Regions from separate parts of the Geodermatophilus sp. CPCC 206100 genome, predicted to be linked through region 1. Evidence: riboswitches for the same ligand, from Rfam matches in the RefSeq annotation. Region 1 holds a riboswitch; the other holds the start of a gene.
What was found. A riboswitch is a leader RNA that binds a small molecule or an ion and turns the genes downstream of it on or off. The one in region 1 is predicted to bind thiamine pyrophosphate.
Positions count from the first base shown of each region.

Region 2: another riboswitch for thiamine pyrophosphate. It lies ahead of PGN05_RS17055 (ECF transporter S component); the one in region 1 lies ahead of thiM (hydroxyethylthiazole kinase).

Region 1 is NZ_JAQISV010000017.1:6,842-10,239, reverse strand. Features, by position in the region: gene PGN05_RS09945 (helicase) at 1-1,445, shown strand, start outside; gene PGN05_RS09940 (dihydrofolate reductase family protein) at 1,657-1,902, shown strand; TPP riboswitch at 1,899-1,995, shown strand; gene thiM (hydroxyethylthiazole kinase) at 1,988-2,785, shown strand; gene thiE (thiamine phosphate synthase) at 2,782-3,398, shown strand, end outside.
Region 2 is NZ_JAQISV010000036.1:75,863-79,260, reverse strand. Features, by position in the region: gene PGN05_RS17065 (energy-coupling factor transporter transmembrane component T family protein) at 1-94, opposite strand, end outside; gene PGN05_RS17060 (ABC transporter ATP-binding protein) at 91-1,494, opposite strand; gene PGN05_RS17055 (ECF transporter S component) at 1,533-2,141, opposite strand; TPP riboswitch at 2,138-2,241, opposite strand; gene PGN05_RS17050 (Nramp family divalent metal transporter) at 2,369-3,398, opposite strand, start outside.

The DNA of each region.
Region 1 (3,398 bases):
TCGAGGACGAGCTCAACGCGACGCCGCGACCGGTGCCCCCCGGTCGGCCCCTCGTCCCGCGCGAGGAGCAGGCCACCGGCGCCGAGGCCGTCGTCGCCTCCGCCGCCGCCGGGCACCGGGTGTTCCTCCTCGGGGACGACCCGGGGGTGGGCAAGACCGGCACGGCCGTCCTCGCCGCCCGGGAGATCTGCGAGCTGCGCGGCGGTCGCAGCGTGCTCGTCGTCGCCGACCGGCCCGCCGCCATCACCATCCCGCACTGGACCCGCTCGATCGCCGGCTTCGGCGACGGCGGGCTGCGCTGGTGCGTCACCACCTGGGACCGGCTGGCCAAGGTGGCCGAGCTGCGGTTCGACGTCGTCATCGCCGACGAGGCGCACATGGTGCGGCACACGACCACCCAGCGCTGGAAGCACTGGAAGGCCGTCTCGGGTGCCGGCCGGGTCAAGGACGCGCCGTTCGTCATCGCCGCCACCGCCACCCCGGCGCACACGCCGCTGGAGCTGCCCTACCTGGCACCGCAGTTCGCCCAGCAGCACGGGGAGCCGCTGCGCGCGTGGTCGGACCTGGCGGAGAAGCTCGCGGAGCACCGGTTCCACGTGGAACGTGGCCGCTACGGCTGGGCCTGGACCGAGGACCCCGACGAGCGCCGGACCGACCTGGCCCGCCTGCAGGGCTGGCTGGCCGACGGCCGGCCGCCGGCCACCCTGCACCGCCCCGCGCCGTGGGGCCCGGTGTCGGTGACCGGCACGCCGGTGGCCCTGACCCCGGCCGAGCGCGCCGCCTACGAGTCGGAGTGGCAGGAGTTCCGCGCCGAGATGCAACTGGCGCGGCGCGCCCGGCAGACCGCCCGCGGCCGGGCCGCCCTGCTGCGGTTCCGGCAGAAGGCCGGGCTGATCCGCGCCCAGGCCACCGTCGACTGGGTCCGGGCCCAGGTGGAGGCCGAGCGGCAGGTCGCGGTGTCGGTGGAGTTCGTGGAGACGGCGGCCGACCCGATCCGCGAGTCCCTGCTGGACTCCGGCATCCCGGTGGCCTCGATCTACGGCCGCGACCGGTTCGACGTCGAGGCCGAGCGGCTGCGCTTCCAGACCGGCGCGGCGCCCGTCTGCGTGTTCACCGTGACCGCCTCGATCAGCCTGCACGCCGGCGAGCTGCTGCCCAGCGGCGCACCGGCCTCGGCCACGCCCCGGGTGGGGCTGTTCCACCAGCCGCGGTTCTCGGGCATCCAGGCCCGCCAGGTCACCGGTCGCACCCACCGCGACGGCCAGGTCTCGCCGTGGCGGGTCGCCTTCGCCGAGGACACCGTCGAGGAGCAGGTGGCCCGGGTGATGGTGGAGCGGCTCGCGGTGAGCGGGTCGACCGCGGGCGCCGACACGTCGTCCCTGCAGGACATCGCGGAGCTGCTCGAGGCCGACTGGCTGCCGCCCGCCGCGCTCACCGACGCCTGAGCACGGCACGCGAGGGGTCCGTCGCCGGGCCGGACCAGAGCCGCGACGACCCGCTGGGCAGGCGGGGGCGGGAGCTGCACGGCTGGCACATCGGCGACCCACTGGCCAACGACGCCGACCGGATCGCGAACGAGTGGCTCATGCGCCCGCGGGGCGCGTACGTGATGGGTCGGAACGTGTTCGGCCCCATCCGCGGGGACGGGGACGAGGAGTGTGCGGGGCCTCGACCGTCCGACGGGCACTGATCGCCGGGGTGATCGACGAGCTCACCCTCGACATCGCGCCGGTCCTGCTCGGTGCGGGCGAGCGCATCTTCGACGGGGTCGAGACCCTCGGCTTCGAACCGGTCGAGGTGCTGCACTCCCCGCTGAGCAACCACATCCGCTACCGCCGCGTCAGCTGGCGCAGCAGGCGCCGACGCCCGAGGTCGGCTCGGCGGGTAGGTTCGGGGGCGTAAGTGACACGGGGTGTCCCCGCCGCGGGGACTGAGAGCACACCCGTCGAACCTGCTCCAGTTCGTACTGGCGAAGGGATGTCACGGCGTGGATGCCGACGTTCTGCGCGCTGCCCGCGGGGCCCTGCGCGCCACCACCCCCCTGGTGCACTGCCTGACCAACACGGTCGTGCAGGCCCTCACCGCCAACGCCCTGCTGGCCGTCGGTGCCGCGCCGGCCATGGTCGACGCCCCGGAGGAGGCGGCCGACTTCGCCGCCGTCGCCTCGGCCGTGCTCGTCAACGTGGGCACCGTCAACGCGCGCACCGCCGAGGCGATGCGGCTGGCCGCCCGCTCGGCCGGCGCGGCCGGCACGCCGTGGGTCCTGGACCCGGTCGCGGTCGGCGGCCTGGTCTACCGCACCGAGCTCGCGACCGAGCTGGCCGGACTGCGCCCGGCGGTGGTCCGCGGCAACGCCTCGGAGGTCATGGCGCTGGCCGGTGCGGGCGCCGGCGGCCGCGGGGTGGACAGCACCGCGGGCGCCGACGACGCCGCCCCGGCTGCCGCCGCGCTGGCCCGCCGCACCGGCGGGGTGGTCGCCGTCAGCGGCGCCGTGGACCTGGTGACCGACGGCCGGCGCACCGTGCGGATCGGCGGGGGATCGGAGCTGCTGACCCGCACCACCGGCGCCGGCTGCGCCCTCGGCGCGCTCGTGGCGGCCTACGTCGCGGCCACCCGCGACCCGCTGGCCGGCACGGTGGCCGCGCACGCCCACGTGGCCCTCGCCGCCGAGATCGCCGCCGACGTCGCCGACGGGCCGGGCACGTTCACCCCGGCCTGGCTGGACGCGCTCGACGCCCTCGACGGGGACTCCCTGGCGTCCGCCGACGTCCGGGAGGAGCCGTGAGCCGCCCGGTCGACTGGACCCTCTACCTGGTCACCGACACCGCCCTGTGCCGGCCGCGCCCGGTCGCGGACGTCGTCCGGGCCGCGGTGGCCGGCGGGGTGACCGCCGTCCAGGTCCGCGACAAGACCGCGCCGCGGCGGGAGCTGCTGGCGCTGACCCGCGCCGTCCGGGCGGCGCTGGCCGACCGGCCCGACGTGCCGGTGGTCGTCAACGACGCGGTGGACGTCGCCCTGCTCGCCGGCGCCGACGGGGTGCACGTCGGCCAGGACGACCTGCCGCCGGAGGGCGCGCGGGCGCTGCTGGGCACCGGGCGGCTGGTCGGCGTGAGCGTCTCCTCGGCCGCCGAGCTGGACGCGGTGCTCGCCCTGCCGGCCGGCACGGTGGACGTCGTCGGCCTGAGCCCGGTGTGGGCCACCCCCACCAAGCCCGACGCCGCCCCGGGCCTCGGACCGGCCGGTGCGCGCACGCTGGCCGCCGCCGCCCGCGCCGGCGGCCTGGCCGCGGTCGCCATCGGCGGCATCTCCGCGGGCAACGCCGCCGCCGTGGCGGCCACCGGCGTGGACGGCCTCTGCGTGGTGTCGGCGGTCTGCGCGGCCACCGACCCGGAGGCGGC
Region 2 (3,398 bases), on a different contig from region 1:
GCAGCACGACGGCGATGGCGCCCAGCTGGGCGACCGGGTTGATCCGCGACAATGGCACCTCCCGGACCGGGCCGAGGGCGAGCGGGAGGCTCACGCGGCCACCGGGTTCCCCGAGGGGCGCAGGTCGAGGACGTCGTCGGCCAGCGCGGAGACCACGGCCGCGTCGTGGGTGACCAGCACGAGGGCCCGGTCGGCGTCCTGCTGCTCGGCCAGCAGCGCGACCAGCTCCGCCCAGGTGTCGCGGTCCTGCCCGAAGGTCGGCTCGTCCAGCACCACCAGCGGCGGCCGCGTGGCCAGCGCGGTGGCGACCGACAACCGCCGCTGCTGCCCGCCGGAGAGCGTGAACGGGTTGGCCTCGGCGAGCGCGGCCAGCCCCAGCCGCTCGAGCAGCTCGTCGGCCCGCCGGTGCGCGGCGTCGTCCCCGGAGCCGGCCCGCAGCGGACCCAGCGCCAGCTCGTCGCGTACCCGGCCGGTGAGGAACTGGTGCTCGGGGTGCTGGAAGACCGTGCCGGTGCGGGCGACCAGCTCGTCGGCCCGCCAGCGGTGCGGCGGCCGCTCGGGTCGGCGCAGGCCGGCGGTCAGCCGGGGCCCGGCGACCACGCGCCCGGTCGTCGGACCGCGCAGCCCGGCGAGGAGCAGGGCCAGGGTGGACTTCCCGGTGCCGTTGGGCCCGGTGACGGCCAGGGTGCGGCCGGCCGGCAGGGCGACGTCCGTCGGCGGCAGGGCCGGGACGGCGCTGCCGCGGTGGGTGTACCCGGCGCGTTCCGCGCGCAGCAGCACCGCGCCGGGCGGGTGCGGGGTGCGGGGAGGCAGCCGCAGGGGGGCCGGCCGCCACCCGGCCGGCTGCTGCACCGCGCCGCCGCCGGGCCGCAGCTCGACCACGCGGTCGACCAGCGGGAGCCAGGCCGCCGCGTCGTGGTCGACGACGAGCAGCGTGGTGCCGCGGTCGGCCACGACGCGCGCGACGGCGTCACGGACCAGCGCCGCGCCGTCCGGGTCCAGCTGCGCGGTCGGCTCGTCGAGCAGCAGCAGGCCGGGCCGCCCGGCCAGCGCCCCGGCCAGGACCAGCCGCTGCTTCTGCCCGCCCGACAGCGCCGCGGTCGCGCGGTCCCGGCCGTACGGGAAGCCCACCTCCGCCAGCGCCCGGTCGACGGCCGGCCAGATCCGCTCCCGCGGCACGCCCGCGTTCTCCAGGCCGAAGGCGACGTCGTCCCCGGCCCGGGTCATGACCAGCTGGGCGTCGGGGTCCTGGAAGACGATCGCCGTCCGGGCGCGGACCTCGTGCGCCGGCCGGCCGTCGACGTCGAGGACCCCGGTGGCGTCGCCGGAGTCGGGGCCGAGCAGCCCCGCGAGGGCGTGCAGCAGCGTCGACTTGCCCGCGCCCGAGGGGCCGGTGAGCAGCACCCGCTCGCCGGGCTCGACCCGCAGGTCGAGGTCGGCCACCGCCGCCGCGCGCCGGCTGGCGTGCCGGAACCCGTAGCCGGTCAGCCGCACCGCGGCGGGGACGCGGGCGGCCGGGGCGCCGCCCGTGCTCAGACCCGGGTCCGGCCGGCGGCGAACGACGACAGCGCGCCGCTGGCGGCCAGGGCGCGGGTGAGCGCCACGCCGCCGAGGCCCGCGACCAGCGTGGTGCTCGCCGCGACCAGCAGCAGGTAGGTGGTCTTCCAGCCGCCGGTCCAGTCGGGGTAGTAGTTCACGAGGTCGAGCGCGGCGGCCATGACGCCGGCGCACAGGGCGGCCAGCAGCGCCTGCGGCCAGCCGAAGCGCCGGTAGCGGAACGCGGCGAACCCGACCTCGCCGGCCAGGCCCTGCAGCAGCCCGTAGACCAGCACGAGCGTGCCCCACGACGAGCCGAGCATCGCCGAGACGGTGGCCGCGATCAGCTCGGCGAACAGAGCGGCGCCGGGCTTGCGGACGACCAGTGGGGCGAGGACGGCGGGCACCAGCCAGACGCCGTACATGACGGCCTGCCCGGGCGGGAACGCGGTGAACACCGCGTCGAGGGCCGCCCACAGCAGCCCCCAGGCCCAGAAGACGATGCCGAAGGCGACGCCGAGGACGGCGGTGACGACGATGTCGACGGTGCGCCAGCGGGCGCTGGGCCGGTCGGACGACGACGGGCGGACGGCCTGCTCGGCCATGTGTTCCTCCAGACTCCCTGCGCCGGCATGACCCGGATCAGGTTCGAGGGTCTGCGGTTGCCCGCACTCTCAGCGCCGGAGCGCTCCCCTGCTGTGTGTTCGGTTGTGCCGTCCACCCTAACCCCCGCCGTCCGGGTCGGTTTCCCGGGAAACCGACCGAGGGTGTCGGTTTTCCGGGAAACCGACCGTGGGTGTCGGTTTTCCGGGAAACCGACCGGGAGGTCGGCCTAGGCCACGAGGTCGACGAGCAGGTAGCCGTTGAGGCCGATGATCAGCAGGGCCACCGCGCTGCCGGCCACGGTCGTGACCCGCCGGTTCACCCACGCGCCCATCACGGCGCGGCGGGAGGTCAGCCACAGCAGCGGCACCAGGGCGAAGGGGATGCCGAAGGAGAGCACCACCTGCGACCAGACCAGCGCGGTCGTCGGGTCGCCGCCCAGCACGAGCACCGCCAGTGCGGGGGCCAGCGTGATCAGCCGGCGGGTCAGCACCGGGATGTGCCGGCGGAGGAAGCCGGCCATCACGACCTGGCCGGCGTGCGTGCCGACCGAGGAGGACGCGAAGCCCGAGGCGAGCAGGGCGAGGGCGAAGGCCAGCGCCGCTCCGGTGCCCAGCTGGTCACCGAGTCCCGCGTGCACGCTCTCCAGCGACGCGATGCCGTCGTCGGCGGTGAACAGCTGGGCGGCGATGACCAGCATCGCGGCGTTGACCAGGCCGGCCAGGCCCATGGCCACGAGGACGTCGATCCGCTGCGCCTTCAGCAGCCGCCCGCGGCCCTGCGCCGTCCGCCCGGCGGTGACCACGTCGCCGTAGCGCCCCGGGGTGAGCGCCGAGTGCACGTAGATCACGTGCGGCATGACGGTCGCGCCGAGGATGCCGGTGGCCAGCAGCAGGCTCTCCGAGCCGGCGAAGGACGGCACCATGCCCCCGGCCACGCCGCCGACGTCCACGCCGGAGCTGACCAGCGTGTAGCCGAAGCCCAGGCCGATGACCAGCAGCAGGCCGGCGATCACCCGCTCGAAGGGCCGGTGCCCGCGCGACTGCGCGCCCAGCAGCACGAACGCGACCACCGCGGTGATCACCCCGCCGATCGGCAGCGGCACGCCGAACAGCAGGTTGAGCGCCACCGCGCCGCCGACGATCTCGGCCAGGTCGGTCGCGATCGCCACCGCCTCGGCCTGCAGCCACAGCCCCCTGGTCACCGGCCGGGGGAGGTTCTCCCGGCACAGCGTGGCCAGGTCGCGGCCGGTGGCCAGG